Regions from separate parts of the Actinoplanes sp. NPDC023714 genome, predicted to be linked through region 1. Evidence: riboswitches for the same ligand, from Rfam matches in the RefSeq annotation. Region 1 holds a riboswitch; each other region holds the start of a gene.

Region 1 (5,915 bases):
ACCGAGGAAGGCCGTGACCACCCCGATCGGGATCTCCGCGTCGCCCGCGACGGTCCGGGCCACCAGGTCGGTCAGGGTGAGGAAAGCGGCGCCGAAGAGGATCGAGAGCGGCAGCAGCGAACGGTAGCTCGGCCCGGTCAGCAGCCGGATCGTGTGCGGCACGATCAGCCCGACGAAGCCGATCAGCCCGGAGACCGAGACCGCCGCGGCGGTGCCCAGCGACGCCGCGACGATCAGCAGGTACCGGCTGCGCTGCGGGTGCAGGCCCAGGCTCGCCGCCTCCGCGTCACCCACGGTCAGGACGTCGAGCTCGCGCCGCTGGGTCAGCACGATCACCGTCGTGACGATCACGTAGGGCAGGATCACCAGCACGTCGTGCCAGCCCGCCGTGGCGAGCCGGCCGAGCAGCCAGGAGTACACCTCCTGCAGCGACTCGACGTTCCGCTGCAGCAGGTAGGTCTGCGCCGCCGAGAGGAACGCCGACACCGCGACCCCCGCCAGGATCAGCGCGGCCGGCGTCCGGTTGCGGCTGCCTGCGGCGCCGAGCATCCAGGTGAGGGCGACCGCCAGGAGCGCACCGGCGAAAGCGGCCATGGGTACGGTGACCGGCAGCTCCACGGCAGCGGACGCGCCCAGGACGATCACGGCCGTGACACCGAGCCCGGCGCCGGCCGCCACACCGAGCAAGTACGGGTCGGCCAGCGGGTTGCGGAAGGCGCCCTGGTACGCGGCGCCGGCCAGCGCCAGCATCGCGCCGACCAGCAGACCCAGCACGACCCGGGGCAGCCGGAGTTGCATCAGGATCGCGATCTCGCGTTCGGAGAGGCCGCTGTCCAGCCGTACGCCCGGAATGAGATTGAGCATCTCGGCCGCGACCCCCGCCGGAGGGAGCCGGGCCGAGCCGAAGGCGAGGCCCGCGAGCGTCGCCACCAGGACCGCGAGCACGCCCGCGACGAGCCAGACCGGGCGGAGGCCCGCTCTCCTCGCCTCGTTCCGATTCTTGACCAGGGTCACGCCGGGATCTTGTTCAGGGCGTCGGCGACGGCTTGGACGAGGTCGACGGTGCGCGGGCCCCAGCGCGAGGCGATGTCGTCGTCGAGCGCGAAGATCTGACTCTTCTGCACGGCGGTCACCGCGGACCAGCCCTTGCGCGCCTTCACCGTCTCGGCGGACTGCTGGCAGCACTTGCTGTCGGCCAGGAAGATCGTGTCCGGGTTCGCCTGGACCACGGCCTCCTGGCTGAGTTGCGGGTACCCGCCGAACGAGCCGCTCGCGTCGGCCGCGTCCGCCACGTTGGTCATGCCGAACCTGCTGAAGACCGAGCCGACGAACGTCTTCGAGGTGGCCGAGTAGAGCTCCGGGCCGAGCTCGTAGAAGTAGCTGAGCGGCGTGGTCCGGGCCGGCGCCGACTTCACGATCTCGTCGATCTTCGCGGCCATCCCGGCGTTCACCTGCTCCGCCTCGGCCTCGTGGCCGGTCAGCGTGCCCAGCTCGCCGATCTGCTTGTAGGTGTCGTCGAGGGTGGCCGCGGCCGGCGCCACGAACGCCGGGATCGCCAGCTTCCCGAGCTGGGCCACGATGTTCTCGGTGTCGTTCGAGACCACCACGAGGTCGGGGTCCTTCGCGGCGATCGCCTCGGCGTTCGGCTTGAAGCCGGAGAGGTCGGACTTGGGCGCCTCGGCCGGGTGGTTGGACTGGTCGTCCACCGCCGTGACCTGCGCGCCCGCGCCGATCGCGAAGAGCATCTCGGTGGCGGTCGGGCTGAGGCTCACGATCTTCTCGGGCCGGGCCTCCAGCGTCACGCTGCCGACGGTGACCGGGTATGCCGCGTTCGCGCTCGGCGCGGTGGCCGGCTCGTCGTTCCCCCCGTCCCCGCAACCGGCGAGGACCAGGGCCGTCGCCGCGATCGCGGCGGTGAGCAGACGTCGTTTCATGATCAAGAACCTCCTGTCGGCCGGGCTGTGGTGCTTCGCCGACAGGGGCTTCTCGGCCGCCGCCTGCGAGGCGCCCCTCCCCGAGAGCGCTGAGTCGCGACCGGCGCCCAGGCGACCTGGCTAGACCTCCACTGCTGCGTGCTTCCGGAGGGATCACAGTTGCGGGACAGCGCCGGTTTCGCACCGGCTTCGCTGAGGCGCGGTCCTTGAAACGCTAACTCACCGGCAGCGCCCGATCGCCGTCGGTGGGTTCTCCAGTGCCTTTTAACGCGGTCGTGCTTTTTAGGAGCGCGTCTCGCTGGCCCGCTTGATCGCCGCTTCCTCGCTGGCGATCCCGTCCCGCTCCTGGCTGATCTTCTCGAGGCTGGTGGGCCGGTCGTTCAGGACGTCGGCGGCGGCGACCCGGTCTCCGGCCGCAGCGGCGTCCTCGTCGCCGGCGAGCGCCGAGCGCAGACGATCCTTCTCCGCGGTGCGCTTCGCGGCGATCGACCCGAGCTGCTCGGCCATCTCGTCACGCCACTTCCGCAGCAGCAGGAACGAGAGCGCCGCCGACGCGACGAACGCGACCATGGCTTTGACCAGGATGTTCAGAGGAACCGGCAGCAGCACGACGAAGGAACCCACGAACAGGCCGAGCCGGCCGAGCGTGTATTTGACGGCGGGACTCATCTCTTCTCTCCCTCAGCTCTCCTCAGCTCGACCGATGGTCGAGCCAGCGGAGGCCGTAGAACCAGACCAGGCAGTACACGACCGTACCGGTCGCCGCTCCGGCCACTCCGCTCACCAGGGCCGGCGCCACCCCCGAGACGAGACCGGCCACCGTCATCCCGAGCGCGACGCCGAAGCCGCCGGCCAGCGCGGCCACCACGACCCGGTGCGCGCCGAAGCCCTCGGCGCGGAACTCCTCGACGAAGAGCCAGACCGGCAGGATCAGGACGAGCCAGCCGTTCGACGAGCCGAACTCGCCGAGGCCGGTGAGCGCCATGATCGCCTCGAAGATCAGCAGGACGACCAGGCCGACCGCGAGCCCGGCGAACGCCGCGCCCAGCAGGTCGCTGACGGTCGCGAGCCGGCCGTCGGCGTCACGCCGGAGACCGCGCCTGCTCTGCTGCTGGGTCATCGGTCGCCTCCGCCCTCTGCTGTCACTGCTCTTCTCCGCCTTCTCGTGCTCAGACCCGCTGCGGTCTCAGGCCCAGACGCGCTGCGGCTCGCTGCGGCGCGCGGCGAAGGGGACGGCCGCCGCGTGCTCCTCGACGATCGCGTAGTCGGCGTCGCGCTCGATCGGCTGGAAACCGGCGTCCCAGATCAGATGGAGGAGATCGTCCTTCTCCTCGGGCGCGGAGCTGCCCAGATCGTCGGCGCCGAAGTTCAGCGACAGCTGCGCGACGGAACGGCCGATCGCGTCACCGCGGGCGCGCAGATGTGGCACGTCGTCGAGGAGGAGACGGAGGACGGCGAACACCTTCAGCGTCTCGGCCGGCATCACCGACTCGTGCGGCACCGGGACGACGACCGGCACGTCCTGCCGCTCGCGCAGGGCCAGCGCCTCGCCGATGAAGCCCAGCGGGTCGGCGGGGTCGCCGTAGGAGACGGTCTTCCCCTCGTCGCCGGAATCCCCGCCGACGCTGAACAGCACCCGCTCACCGTGCGACTCGAGCCGCCTGTGATGCGCGAGCCGCCCGAGCCAGGAGAGATCGTCCGACTCGTAGAGCGCCACGCCGTCCTCGCGGGTCAGCCGCTCACCGGCGTAGACCTTCGCCTCGAGCTCCTGCTTCCGCCCGGAGTCCATGGAGAGCCCCTTTCCGTCACCTCGAGTCGAGGGTACGTGCCGGGTCCGACAGAAGGCATCCGACGTGCGCGCCGGTTACCTGCGGCACCTGCCGTGATCTTGATATGCACGCAGAAGCCGAAATTTTCTCAGCGTGTTTTCATCTTCTTTCGATCGACACCGGTCCGCGGGCTGGGGTATGAACCTTAAGGAACGACTAGCGCGGACGGGGAGTTCATGTCCAAGGCATTGCGGTACGGATCGGCGATCCGGTCACGGTTCGCCCCGTCACGCCTGGGCCCGTTCGGACGTCTGCGCACCCTCGCCTACCCGGCCGCCGTCCTCGCCGCGATCGCCACGCTCTTCCAGCCGATCCCCGCGATGGCCGCGCCCACCACGCCGGCCGTTCCCGGCGTCCCCGGCGTCCCGGTCGCCGTGCCGGACACCGGCTCCCGCCCGACGCAGACCGGCTCGCTGGCCCTGCCCGGCACGCCGTCGACGGCCACCACGACGACCCCGGTCACCCCCGTCACCTCGATCACCGGCATCGCGACGAGCCCGGTCGTCCAGAAGATCGAGACGGGCCGCTCCGAGATCGCCACGCTCGGCGACCAGCTGATCCGGGTCGGCCAGGACCGCGACATCGTGAAGGCCCAGGTCACCACCGCGGCGCAGAAGGTCCTGGACGCGCAGGAGGCGCTGCGCAACGCCCAGTCCGCCGCGGTCGAGGCCGCCGACGCCGCGATGCGCGAGGCCGCCGCCCTGCCGCCCGGCGCCACCGGCTCCGGCCTGCTCGACCTCGAGTCCCTGGCCCGCCTCCAGCGCGGCGACGACACCGCCGACCAGGCCGCCGCCATCCGGCTCGAGGCCGCCGAGACCACCGCCCAGGTCGCGCTCGACGAGCAGACCACGTCGAACGCCCGGTTCGCCGAACTCGCCGAGGAGTGGACCAAGCTCAGCGGCCAGCTCAGCCAGAAGCAGAAGGCTCAGCAGAAGCTCGAGCAGGACAACGCCGCCGAGCTGAGCGCCGCCGAGACCACCCAGACCGCGGCCGACCAGGCGCTCGGCGACGAATACCTCACCGGCACGGAGGCCGGCCGCAGCGCCGACGCGCGAGCCGTCAAGGCGCTGGAATACGCCCTGGCCCAGCGCGGCGACCCGTACGTCTGGTCCGAGGAGGGCCCGGACCAGTTCGACTGCTCCGGCCTGATGTACGCGGCCTACCGCGGCGTCGGCTACCCGCTCGTCCGGGTGTCGCGCGACCAGTACTACCAAACCCGCGACCGCGCGGTCTCCCGCTACTCGCTCCTCCCCGGCGACCTGCTCTTCTTCAGCTCCTCCAACAGCTGGACGGGCATTCACCACGTCGCGATGTACGCGGGCGAGGGCATGATGGTGGAGGCACCGCGGACCGGTCTCAACGTCCGGCTCACGCCGGTGCGGTGGAGCCGCCTCTTCGCGGCCACCCGCGTCTTCGGCTCGATCGAGGGCGACACCGAGCTGCCCGACCTGGGCGCGCCCGACCCGGACGAGCCCGGGACCACGCCGCCGACCACGCCGACCTCGCCGGCCGCCCCGACGTCGCCGTCCGGCACCCCGACGAAGTCGGTGTCGCCCACGACGTCGCCGCCGAAGTCCCCGTCCAACTCGCCGTCGAAGCCGCCGGCCACCTCACCGTCGAAGCCCCCGGTGACCTCGCCGTCGACCTCGCCGTCCAAGCCCCCGGTGACCTCGCCGTCGACCTCGCCGTCCACGTCGCCGTCGAAGCCCCCGGTGACCTCGCCGTCGACCGCGCCCTCCACGTCCACGTCCCCGTCGAAGCCGCCGGAGCCGGACACCACCACGCCGCAGACGCAGCCGACCCCGGAGGAGACGACCTCGTCGCCGAGCCAGGTCGCGTCCAGCAACGCGGCGGGCACGAGCAGCGCGGTCAAGAGCAGCGCGGCGGGCACGAGCAGCGCCGCCGAGAGCAGTTCGTCGAGCGCGGACGCCGAGTCGGAATCGCCTTCGAAGTCCACTTCGTCCTCGGCCGATTAGTCCGGTCCGGGGCGATAATTTCCATCCGAAACGGCCACCCACCCATCGGACACCCGTAGTCCGGCGAGTGAGTCTGATGCCGGGTGTGTTCACACCGGCTGATGTGGCACGGTTAAGGTCAGCGCCCGACGTCCGAACCGTCGGCAGCGGTGGTCGGGAGGACCAATGGACGAGCA
Region 2 (5,915 bases), on a different contig from region 1:
TCGTGTAGATCAGGTTGGCACGGTCGCTCGCGGCGATCGACCGGTCGTACCAGGCCAGCGCCTCCTCGGGCGCGCTCGCCGCCAGCAGTTCACCGCGGGTGAACGGCACGAATCCGTCGTAACGTTCGGTGTCGAGCTCGCCGGCGTACTCGTCCAGCCACGCGAGCCCCGCCCCCGGATCTCCGGCATAGGCGTCCATCAGCGCGGCGCAGCAGATCCCGGTGGCCCGGGCCCAGTGCGGCGCGCCCGGGTCGGCCGCCATCAGCTCGGCGTCGGCGCGCACCGAGGCGGCGCGGCCGGCGAACATGCCGTTGGAGATCCGTACGATCAGCGCTCCCCAGCGCAGCGGGTGATCGCCGGGCATCCGGTCCAGCACGGCGGTGAGGATGCGGTCCGCCTCGGCGAGGTCGCCGCGCAGCCACTCGGCGTTGCCGGCCGCGAGCCCGCACAACATGTCACTTTCGGTCTCGATGCGGTCGGGTTTCCAGCTCGCGAGCTGGTCGGTGAGCCCCGGGTCCGGCGCGTCGGAGTTGATGACGGCGAGCAGGGCGGCCAGCCGGGCGCCGCCGTCCCGATCGCCCCGTGCCAGCCAGGAGAGGGCCTCCTGGAGGTTGCCGACCTCCCGGCGCAGCGTGGGCGTGGTCCACGGATCCCGGTCCCGGCCGCGTCGCACCAGCTCGGCGGCGAGGTCGAGCATCCACCGGGCGTGCGCGTCGCGGGCCTGCCGCTCCCCGGCCGGATCCAGGTGGCCGAGGCTGACGTGGCGCACCGTCTCCAGCAGGCGGTAACGGGGCTGCCCGGCACTGAGATCACAGGTGACCAGGGAGGCGTCGGCGAGTTCGGCGAGCAGCGACTCGGCATCCCGGCTCTGATCGAAATAGGGCAGCGCATCGAGGCCGAACCCTCCCCGGCACACCGCGAGGTGGTCCAGCAGGCGTTGCGCCGCCGGGTCGAGGAGACGGTACGACCACTCCACCGTCGCCGACACTGCGGTGGACCGGTCGCCCCCACGCGCCGGGTCGAGCACGTTGAGCCCTGCTCCCAATCGGTCACGCAGATGCGCCAGCCCGAACACGGCCTCCCGCCGCGCGGCGAGTTCCACGGCGAGTGGCAGCCCGTCGACGAGCTCACAGATCTCGGCGGCCAGTTCCCTCGTACGGATGTCGTCCCTGAAATCGGCACGCAGTAGAGCCGCGCGATCACAGAAGAGCGCGACCCGGTCGGAAGCCGGCAGCGGGCCGACTCGAAGGACCCTCTCCCCCGCGACGCCGAGACGCTGCCGCGACGTCGCCAGCACCCTGACCCCCGGACAGCGGATCACCAGCGCGGCGACGAGATCCCGGACTGCCTCCAGAAGATGCTCACAGTTGTCGAGCACCAGCACCGCGGGCGCCGACCCCAGCCGCTCGGCCAGCGCCGCGATCCCGCCGCGAGGCGCGGCCCGCAGCCCGAGCGCGCCCGCGACGGCGGCCGCCACATCGGACGGAACCGAGCGCTCCGCCAGTTCGACGAGCAGCTCCCCGCCGGTCAGCGCCTCCGTCATGAGCCGCGTCTTGCCCACCCCTCCGGGCCCGACAAGACTCACGACGCGGTCGGCGGCGAGCGCGTGACGCAGCGCGGAGAGCTCGGCGGTCCGCCCGAAGAACCGATCCGCGCGCCGGGGAATGCTCTTCCCGCCCGGGCCTGCCGTGCCCTCGGTCCCGTTCACCCACCGCCCTGCGGCCGGCGCTTTCCCGGCCTCCCGGCCCGTGGCCGGCGCTTTCCCGGCCTCCCAACCCGCGGCCGGCGCCTTCCCGGCCTCCCAACCCGCGGCCGGCGCCTTCCCGGCCTCCCAACCCGCGGCCGGCGCATCCCGGGCCGGCCCATCCTCGGGCGACATATCCGAAATGTCACCCGACGGGGTCGATATCCGTGCGGGCGTCTCGGGCGCTCTCCCGGCGGGCATCGGCGGGCGCAGCGCCGGATCCTCCGCGAGGATCCTTCGCTGCAACTCGACCAGGGCGGGCGAAGGGTCCAGGCCGTGGTCTTCCGCGAGCCTTTCCCGGTACGTGCGGACGACCGTCAACGCCTCCGGAGTACGGCCGGTCGCGTGCAGGGCCCGCATGAGCAGGAGCCGGGGGCGTTCGCGGAGGGGTTGCGCCGTGGCGAGGGCCTCGATCTCGGGCAGGGTCTCGGCCGCGCGGCCGGCGTCGAGGCGGCGTTCGAGGCACTCCTCGTGAAGGTGCCGCCGCCACTCGTTGAGCCGGGCCACGTCCGGGGCGAACACCATCCGGTCCGCCACGTCGGCGAGCGATTCCCCGCGCCAGACGGCCAGGGCTTCGGCGAGCGTGACCGCCGCCGGATCGGACCGCTGATCGCGCGCCCGCCGCACCAGCCGCTCGACGATCTCCACATCGGTGCCGCCGTCGCCGCCGGACAGGTTCAGCCGGTAGCCGCCCGGCTCCCGGCAGATCACCTCACTGCCGGCCTGGCGGCGCAGGCGGGAGACGTAGCTGTGCAGATTCCCGACGGCGTTGTCCGGCGGCCCGGCCTCCCAGAGCGCGTCGATCAGGTCGGCGACGGGGACGGGGCGGCCGCCGGCCAGGGCGAGGCGGGCGAGCAGCACTCGCTGTGGCGCACCGGTGAGCGGGATGACGCGCCCGTCCCGGACCAGTTCGACCGGTCCCAGCACACCCACCCGGATCCCCACGGCGTCATTCTCACCAGTACCCGAAGTCCCCGACCACCACTTATCCACTCCCCGACAATCGATCCGCCACCCCCGGCTGAACGCCAGCGCTCACCCGACGCCCGAATTGTCGCCCTCTCGTACAGCCAAGCCAAACCATGCAGCCGGACCGAGCGACCCAGCTGACGATCAGCTACGGGCGATAGGGTCTGGCGGTGCGGACGAAGCAGCAGCTGACCGAGGACATTCACCGCGAACGGCGAGCTGCCCTGGTGGTCAACGCCAAGTCGCGGCGCGGCCGGCAGTTCTACGAGGACGCGCACGACCGGTTGCTGCGGGCGGGTTTCAAGCTGCTCGGCGCCTACGCCGTCGAGGGCGACCTCGAGCAGAGCCTGCAGAGGGCGATCGACCTGGGCCCGGACCTGCTGGTGGCGGGTGGCGGTGACGGCACGATCAGTACGGCGGGCCGGATGCTGGCGCACCGGGACATGGCGCTCGGCCTGCTGCCGCTCGGCACCACGAACAACTTCGCGCGGACGGTCGGCATCCCGCCCGATCTGGACACGGCGGTCACCACGATGACCGAGGGCCTGGTGATCGATGTGGACCTCGGGATCGCCGGGGACATGCCGTTCACGAACCACGTCGGCATCGGCCTGTCCGCCGAGGTGATGATCAACGCACCGAGCCGGCTCAAGCGGGCGGTCGGGCGCCTCGCCTACCCGATCACCGCGCTGGGGCTGCTGACGAGGCACCGGCCGCTGCGGGCGACGGTCCGGGCCGGCGGCGGGGAGATCGTCTTCGAGACGCATCAGGTGTACGTGGCGAACGGCGGCTTCCACGCCGGCCGTCCGATCACGGCGGACGCGCACGCCGACGACCGGCTGCTGGTGGCGTATCCGGTGGGCGGCGCGACCCGGCGGGAGCTTCTGCGCGAGACGGCCCGGAATGCTTTGACGGGGCACCGCCGTACCCTGCATGAACGTCCTTTCCTGGCGGTCGGCGAACTGTGGCTGGAGACGGACCGTCCAGCCGCCGTCGAGGTGGACGGCGAGCCGTGCGGGAGGACGCCGCTGCGGATCGCCCTCGATGCCAACGCCCTGCGGATCATGGCCCCGCCGGGTACTGAAGATCACTGACCCGCCCTTTTAAGATCACACACAGCATGTTGGGTTGCGGAAACGCGCACCGACCCAGATATGGTGTCTCCCGCAGCTGGTTCGGCCCCGCGCGAGCGGACGCCGAGGCAAGAGGGAATCCGGTGTGAGTCCGGAACTGCCCCGCAGCGGTCAGTGGGAACGACCGCCGTCAGTAAGCACTGGGCGCAAGCCTGGGAAGCGACGGCCAGTAGGTGGCTCTACCGAGCCGTGCCCACGAGTCCGAAGACCTGCCAGCGCGCCGCATGCCATCCCGGCGTGCGGCGGTCGGAGGTCGCGCGGGACGACCGACGCCGAATGAGCCGGCGACTGAGTCGCGACCGGCCGGCGTCTCCCCGTGCCCGAAGACCATGGGCTCGCGAGGAGAGAGCGACAGACAGCGATGACGCTGACACCGGAGAAGACCGGTGTGCCGGAGCAACGCAGGCACGCCATGCAGGTCCGCAAGCGCAACGGCGAGACCGAGCCGGTCGACGTCAACAAGATCGTCACAGCGGTCGAGCGCTGGGTCGCCGACCTGGACGAAGTGGACCCGCTGCGGGTCGCCACCAGGACGATCAGCGGCCTCTACGACGGCGCCACCACGGCCGAGCTGGACAAGCTGTCGATCCAGACGGCCGCCGAGCTGATCGGTGAGGAGCCGCAGTATTCCAAGCTGGCGGCCCGTCTGCTCGCCGAATACAACGCCAAAGAGGTCGGCGAGCAGGGCATCACGACGTTCAGCGAGTCGATCAAGTGCGGTCACGACGAGGGCTTGATCGGCGATGAGACAGCAGCATTTGTCGCGAAAAATGCGGACAAGCTGGATGCTGCGATCGACGATGACGCCAACCTGCGGTTCGAATACTTCGGCCTGCGCACCGTCACCGACCGCTACCTCCTGAGGCACCCCACCAAGCGGACGATCATCGAGACCCCGCAGCACTGGCTCCTCCGCGTCGCGTGCGGGCTCTCCGAAGACGCCGACGAGGCGATCGGCTTCTACCGCCTCATGTCGAGCCTCGCCTATCTTCCCAGCTCACCGACGCTGTTCAACGCGGGCACCCGGCACACCCAGATGTCGAGCTGCTTCCTCGTCGACTCCCCCCGGGACGAGCTCGACTCGATCTACGAGCGCTACCACCAGGTCGCGAAGCTGTCGAAGTTCTCCGGCGGCATCGGCATCTCCTGGTCGCGGGTGCGGGGCCGGGGCGCGCTGATCCGGGGCACGAACGGCCGGTCGAACGGCATCGTGCCATTCCTCAAAACGCTCGACGCCGGGGTGGCCGCGGTCAATCAGGGCGGCCGGCGCAAGGGTGCCGCGTGCGTCTATCTGGAGCCGTGGCACCCCGATGTCGAGGAGTTCCTGGAATTGCGGGACAACACGGGCGAGGACTCCCGGCGTACACATAACTTGAATTTGGCGAATTGGATCCCGGACGAATTCATGCGCCGGGTCGAGGCCGATGAAGATTGGTCGTTGATCGACCCATCCGATGCCCCTGAGCTGCCCGATCTCTATGGCGACGCCTTCACCGAGGCCTACCGGCTCGCCGAGAAGAAGGCCGTGAAAACCATTAAAGCCCGAGATCTGTACGGGCGGATGATGCGCACCCTGGCCCAGACCGGCAACGGCTGGATGACGTTCAAGGATCCGTCGAACCGCCTGTCCAATCAGACCGGAGCGCCCGGGAACGTCATTCACCTCTCCAATCTCTGCACCGAGATCCTCGAGGTGAACAACGACGACGAGACGGCGGTCTGCAACCTCGGCTCGGTGAACCTGGGCGCGCACGTGACCGCCGCGGGCGTCGACTGGGAGAGGCTGCGGGAGACCGTACGCATGGCGGTGGTCTTCCTGGATCGGGTCATCGACATCAACTACTATCCGGCGCGGCAGGCGGCCGCGTCGAACCCGCGCTGGCGCCCGGTCGGCCTCGGCCTGATGGGCCTGCAGGACGCGTTCTTCACGCTGCGGCTGCCGTTCGACTCGCCGGCCGCGCGCGAACTGTCCACCCGGGTCCAGGAGGAGATCTTCCTGACCGCGCTGGAGTCGTCGGCGGCCCTCGCGGCCCGGTTCGGCGCGCATCCGGCCTATCCGGAGACCCGGG
Region 3 (5,915 bases), on a different contig from region 1:
TGGTGCAACGGCCCATACGTACTGGTGACCAATGCCTCAACAGATGGCTACCTGATGACCCATTCAGGTTGAGGGTTTACGGTGAACGGCAAAATCTTTGGGACATCTGCCGGTGAAGTGAGGGAAATACATGACGGATGTCAAGCTCGACCACCCGGGTGGCCAGCTGTCGATGTCGGTACGCGAGGCCGTCGACGGGCCGGGCGGCATCGACGTCAGTGCGCTTCTGAAGGAGACCGGCTACGTCACCCTCGACCAGGGTTTCGTCAACACGGCGTCGACCACGTCGGCGATCACGTACATCGACGGTGACCAGGGCATTCTGCGCTATCGGGGTTACCCGATCGAGCAGCTGGCGGAGAAGAGCACCTTCCTCGAGGTGTCCTACCTGCTCATGAACGGCGAGCTGCCGACCGCGCCCCAGCTGCGGGACTTCGCGGACAAGATCCGCGTGCACACGCTGCTGCAGGAGGAGATGCGTACGTTCTTCTCCAGCTTCCCGCGGGACGCGCACCCGATGTCGGTGCTCTCCTCGGCCGTGACCGCGCTCTCGACCTTCTACCAGGACTCGCTCGACCCGCTCGACGAGGAGCAGGTCGATATCTCCGCAATCCGCCTGATGGCGAAACTTCCGACGATTGCGGCGTACGCCTACAAGAAGTCGATCGGCCATCCGCTGCCGTACCCGGACAACTCCCTCGACTACGTCGAGAACTTCCTCCGGCTCACCTTCGGCCTGCCCACGCTGCCCTACGACGTGGACCCGAAGGTCGCGAAGATCCTCGACATGCTCTTCATCCTGCACGCCGACCACGAGCAGAACTGCTCGACCTCGTCGGTGCGCCTCGTCGGCTCCGCGCAGGCGAACCTGTTCGCCTCGGTCTCGGCCGGCATCAACGCGCTCTCCGGCCCGCTGCACGGCGGCGCCAACGCGGCGGTGCTCGAGATGCTGGAGCAGATCCGCAAGGACGGCGGAGACGTCAACTCGTTCGTCACGCGAGTGAAGAACAAGGAAAAGGGCGTCAAGCTCATGGGCTTCGGCCACCGGGTCTACAAGAACTACGACCCGCGCGCCGCGATCGTGAAGAAGGCCGCCCAGGAGGTCCTCTCCACCCTCGACACGCCCGACCCGCTGCTGGAGATCGCGTTCAAGCTGGAGGAGATCGCCCTCTCGGACGACTACTTCATCTCCCGCAAGCTCTACCCGAACGTCGACTTCTACACCGGCCTCATCTACAAGGCCATGGGCTTCCCGACCAAGATGTTCACGGTGCTGTTCGCGATCGGCCGCCTGCCCGGCTGGATCGCCCAGTGGCGCGAGATGATGGTCGACCCGGCCAACAAGATCGGCCGTCCGCGCCAGATCTACACCGGCTCCCCGGTGCGCGACTTCGTCGCGATGGACCAGCGCTGACAGTTCTCTCCAAACGCCCTGCCGGTCGATCCCGGCAGGGCGTTTCTCTTTGCGCTTCCCGGTCACCCACCTCCGCGCCGCCCCCGCGCCCCGCCCGGCGTCCCGCCTCCGCGTCCCGCCCCTGCGCGATCTTGTTGATTGGTGCAGGAACGGGGCTGCCCCGATCAACAAGATCGCGGGGGGAGGGTGCGGTGGGGGTAGCGCGGCGGGAGGGGTGGCGGCGGGAGGGGTGCGGTGGGAGGGGTGCGGTGGGAGGTGGCGCTGGCGCGGGGGTTAGGAGTGGACTGCTTTTTCGGTTCCGGGGAGGGGTTCGGGGGCCAGCCTGTCCAGCTCGGCCACCACGTCGAGGACCGCCAGGGCTGACTGCTCGACGAGGGGTCGGAGCTTGCGGTAGAAGGCGGCGTCGTCCGGGTTCGGTGGGGTGTGGCGGCTGATCGGTACGAGGGCTGCCGCCTCGTCCAGGTCGGGGAGTTCGCCGAGCGCGTGCCGGGCCAGCAGGCAGGCGCCCAGGGCGGTGCCCTCCGGGGTGTCCGCGACCGCTACCGGCAGGTCCAGCGCCGACGCGAGGATGCCGGTCCACAGTTCGGACGCGACCGCGCCGCCGGTGGCCCGGATCTCGGTGAGCGTGTTGCCTTCGGCGTCGAAGGAGTCCCGGACCAGCGCCAGCTGCTGGCAGACACCCTCGACGGCGGCACGGACCAGGTGTGGCCGGGTGTGCTCGCGGCGCAGGCCGAGGTAGGCGCCGCGCAGCCCGGGACGCCACCACGGCGCCCGCTCGCCCAGCAGGTACGGCAGGCACAGCAGCCCGTCGCTGCCGGCCTTCACCCCGGCCGCCTCCAGCAGCAGCGCGGCGTCCCGCTCGTCGGCGTCCTCGCCTTCGGCGCCGGGGCGTTCGAACCCGGCCGCGAAACTCTCCCCGGCCCAGCGCACCACCGAGCCGGCGTTGTTCACCGCCCCGCCGATCACCCAGCGGTCCTCGGTCAGCGCGTAGCAGAACAGCCGCCCCGCCTCGTCACTGGTCGGCCGGTCGACGACGGTGCGCAGGGCGCCGCTGGTGCCGAGCGAGACGGCGGCGATCCCGGCCGGGGTGGCGCCCACCCCGAGGTTCGCAAGGGGCCCGTCGGCCGCCCCGATGATCAGCGGCACGCCGGCGTCGAGCCCGGCCGCGCTCGCCACCTCCCGCTTCAACCGCAACGACGTGGTCGTGGGTACGACCTCAGCCAGTTGCTCCCGGCGTACCCTCGCTGTTTCCACGGCCTCGGGGTCCCACTGCCGTGAGTGGATGTCGTAGAGGCCCGTGCCGGAGGCGACCGAGAGGTCGACGACGAACGGGGCCTCCGCGAGCGCGGCGACCACCAGCTCCTTCACGCCACCCCAGCGTGGCGTGTCGCGCAGCGTGCCCGGCTCGTTCTCGGCGAACCAGGCCAGTTTCGTGAGCGGCGACATCGGATGGACCGGCGTGCCGGTACGGGCCTGCAGAGCCTTCTTGTCCGCGATCCGCTCGGCCTGCTCCGCGGCCCGGTTGTCCGCCCAGGTGATCAGCGGCCCGAGCGGCCGGCCGTCCGCGGCCATCGGCACGAGCGCGTGCAGGAACGCGCTCAGACCGATCGCGATCACCCGGTCGCCGTTCTCCCGGCACTCCTTCGCGACGTCCACGAGCGCCTTGATCGCGGCGGCGGCGAGCTGCTCGGGGTCGAGCTCCGCCCGTCCCGGCCCGGGCACCGACAGCGGATAGTGCACGCTGGTCAGCGCCCTGAGCTCCCCGGCCGGACCGGTGGCCACCCCCTTCGTGGCGGTGGTCCCGGTGTCGATCCCGATCACGACGTCCATGTGCTGCCTCCCTGAGCCGTCCCGCCGCGTCAATACCCGTCTGACATCCTTCCCCACCCATCGGGTTGCCGCCCTCGGCATCCCGCGCCGGCCTTCCCTCCCGCCCGGAACACCGCCCGGAGCACCGGCCGGAACACCGCCCGGCACCAGCGGCGACGCCGGCCGGGGAGGGATGCGGAGGGCGGGACGGGTCAGGGGTGACCACGCACCTCACGCGAAAGACGCGTCACGGCCTCGACCCCCCGCTGCGCCCGCGTCGACGGGCGGGGGCGGCCGGACCTGCGGTCGTGGACGGCTTAGGTCCGTACCCTAAAAAGATCTTGATGAGGGACACCCCGCGTTGACGCCGCACCCGGGCGTAGGAAAGAGTGACCATGAGCGGTAGCGGAGGAACCCGGTGCGAGTCCGGGACGGTCCCGCCACTGTGACCGGGGAGCGAACCGCCACGACAGCCACGGCGACTACGGCCGGAAGGCGCGCGGGGAACGTCGATCCGGGAGTCAGGAGACTCCGGCCGCTCGTTTCGGCCGTCGCGCGGGCGTGGACACCCGCCGGAAGGGATCTCCCGTGACTACTCCGTACCCGTTCTCGGCCGTCGTCGGCCTCGATGACCTGCGCCTGGCGCTGCTGCTCACCGCCGTCTCGCCGGCGGTCGGCGGGGTGCTGGTGCGCGGCGAGAAGGGCACCGCGAAGAGCACCGTCGTACGGGCGCTGGCCGGGCTGCTGCCGAGCATCCGGACGGTGCGCGGCTGCCGGTTCGCCTGCGACCCGGCCGCGCCCGACCCGGACTGCCCGGACGGCCCGCACGCGATCGACAGCCCGGCCGGCGAGCGCCCGGCCAGCCTCGTCGAACTGCCGGTCGGCGCCACCGAGGACCGGGTCGTCGGCACCCTCGACATTCAGCGGGCGCTCAGCGACGGGGTGAAGGCCTACGAGCCGGGGCTGCTGGCCGCCGCGCACCGGGGCGTGCTCTACGTCGACGAGGTCAACCTGCTCCCGGATCATCTGGTGGACCTGCTGCTGGACGCGGCCGCGATGGGCCGGGCCCACGTCGAGCGGGACGGGGTGTCGGTCAAGCACGCGGCCCGGTTCCTGCTGGTCGGCACGATGAACCCGGAGGAGGGCGAGCCCCGCCCGCAGCTGGTCGACCGGTTCGGCCTGGTGGTGAACGTGGCCGCGCCCCGCAACGCCGCCCAGCGCGCCGAGGTGGTCCGGCGGCGTCTCGCGTACGAGGCCGACCCGGACGGTTTCGCGGCCCGCTACCGGGACGCCGAGCGGGATTACGCCGCCCGCATCGCCGAGGCCCGCGCCCTGCTGCCGTCGGTGAAGCTGCCCGACGCCGAACTGGACCGGATCGCCCGGGTGTGCCTGGCCTACGGCGTCGACGGCATGCGCGCCGACATCGTGGTGGCCCGGTCGGCGGTCGCCCTCGCCGCCTGGAAGGGCCGCGACGTGGTGAACGCCGAGGATGTCGCCGACGCCGCGCGCCTGGCCCTCCCGCACCGCCGCCGTACCGATCCGCTGGACCCGCCCGGCACCGACGAGGAGAAGCTCGAGCAGGCCCTGGCCGAGGCCGAGCGTCAGGCACAGGAGGACGACGACGATCCGGAGGGCGGCGACGATCCTGAGGGGGAGGGCCCGCCTGACGGCGGAGGGCCGCAAGGTCCGTCGGGCGGCGGCGGGTCAGATCCTTCGGGTACGGGCGGAAGCCCCGCTCCGGACGCGTCCTCAGCTCCGCAAGCGGGCGGGCGCCCGGAGACTCAGGAGTCGCGCGGCCCGGCCCCGGACGATTCCCCGCAGCAGACCCCGCAGCCGGACGCCCCTGGACAGTCCACGGCGGGCGCCGTCGCGTCGGCCGGGCAGGCCTACCGCACCCGCACCCTGACGATCGCGGCCCGTGGCGAGGGCGGTCACGCGGGCCGGCGTTCCCCCGCCTTCGCCCGCCGGGGGAGGGTGGTCGGCAGCCGCCCGCCGCTCGGCAGGCTTGCCGGGGCACCCCACCTGCCCGCCACCCTGCGAGCCGCGATCGAGAGGTCGGCGCTGGAGTCCGGCGCGGCGGGGGACCTGCGCGTGATTCCGCGGGATCTCCGGGAAGCCGTCCACGTGGGACGCGAGGCCAACCTCGTCCTGTTCGTCGTGGACGCCTCCGGCTCGATGGCGGCCCGCAAGCGCATGACGCTCGTCAAGACGGCGGTGCTGTCGCTGCTGCGGGACGCTTACCAGCGGCGGGACCGGATCGGCATGATCACGTTTCGGGGGGCGGAGGCCGAGGTGGTGCTGCCGCCCACGTCCAGTCACGAGGTGGGCGTCATGCGGCTGGCCGCGTTGCGGACCGGGGGGCGTACGCCGCTCGCGGCCGGCCTCCGCGCGGCGGCCTCCACGATCGCCACCGAGCGCCGCCGGGATCCGCGCCGCCGTCCGCTGCTGATCCTGGTGACGGACGGCCGGGCCACGAGCGGCCCGGACCCGCTGCTGATGGCCCCGGCCCTGAACGGCGTCGCCTCCGTGGTGGTGGACTGCGAGTCCGGTCCGATCCGCCTCGGTCTCGCGGTGAAGCTGGCCGCGGCGCTGAAAGCCGACGTCATGCCGCTGGAGCAGCTCCAGGCGGCGGTGGAGAACCGTCCACAGGCGACGGCAGACCGCGCCTACCGCCGGGCGGCGTGACCGCGAG

The links. A riboswitch is a leader RNA that binds a small molecule or an ion and turns the genes downstream of it on or off. The one in region 1 is predicted to bind cobalamin.
Region 2: linked by a shared signal. The riboswitch ahead of AB0G10_RS22270 (ribonucleoside-diphosphate reductase subunit alpha) and the one ahead of AB0G10_RS37735 (ABC transporter substrate-binding protein) in region 1 are both predicted to bind cobalamin.
Region 3: linked by a shared signal. The riboswitch ahead of AB0G10_RS28240 (VWA domain-containing protein) and the one ahead of AB0G10_RS37735 (ABC transporter substrate-binding protein) in region 1 are both predicted to bind cobalamin.

The regions. Positions count from the first base shown of each region.
Region 1 covers NZ_JBFAAR010000012.1:203,515-209,429, forward strand. Annotated here, with positions in the region: gene AB0G10_RS37730 (iron ABC transporter permease) at 1-1,014, opposite strand, end outside; gene AB0G10_RS37735 (ABC transporter substrate-binding protein) at 1,011-1,934, opposite strand; cobalamin riboswitch at 2,040-2,171, opposite strand; gene AB0G10_RS37740 (DUF4229 domain-containing protein) at 2,217-2,603, opposite strand; gene AB0G10_RS37745 (hypothetical protein) at 2,626-3,054, opposite strand; partial or broken gene AB0G10_RS37750 (aminofutalosine synthase MqnE) at 3,121-3,414, opposite strand; partial or broken gene AB0G10_RS37755 (aminofutalosine synthase MqnE) at 3,556-3,723, opposite strand; gene AB0G10_RS37760 (NlpC/P60 family protein) at 3,940-5,739, shown strand; gene AB0G10_RS37765 (hypothetical protein) at 5,829-5,915, opposite strand, start outside.
Region 2 covers NZ_JBFAAR010000004.1:654,614-660,528, reverse strand. Annotated here, with positions in the region: gene AB0G10_RS22280 (BTAD domain-containing putative transcriptional regulator) at 1-2,689, opposite strand, end outside; gene AB0G10_RS22275 (YegS/Rv2252/BmrU family lipid kinase) at 2,884-3,807, shown strand; cobalamin riboswitch at 3,868-4,078, shown strand; gene AB0G10_RS22270 (ribonucleoside-diphosphate reductase subunit alpha) at 4,208-5,915, shown strand, end outside.
Region 3 covers NZ_JBFAAR010000007.1:31,978-37,892, forward strand. Annotated here, with positions in the region: gene AB0G10_RS28230 (citrate synthase) at 131-1,414, shown strand; gene AB0G10_RS28235 (gluconokinase) at 1,688-3,244, opposite strand; cobalamin riboswitch at 3,632-3,755, shown strand; gene AB0G10_RS28240 (VWA domain-containing protein) at 3,812-5,908, shown strand.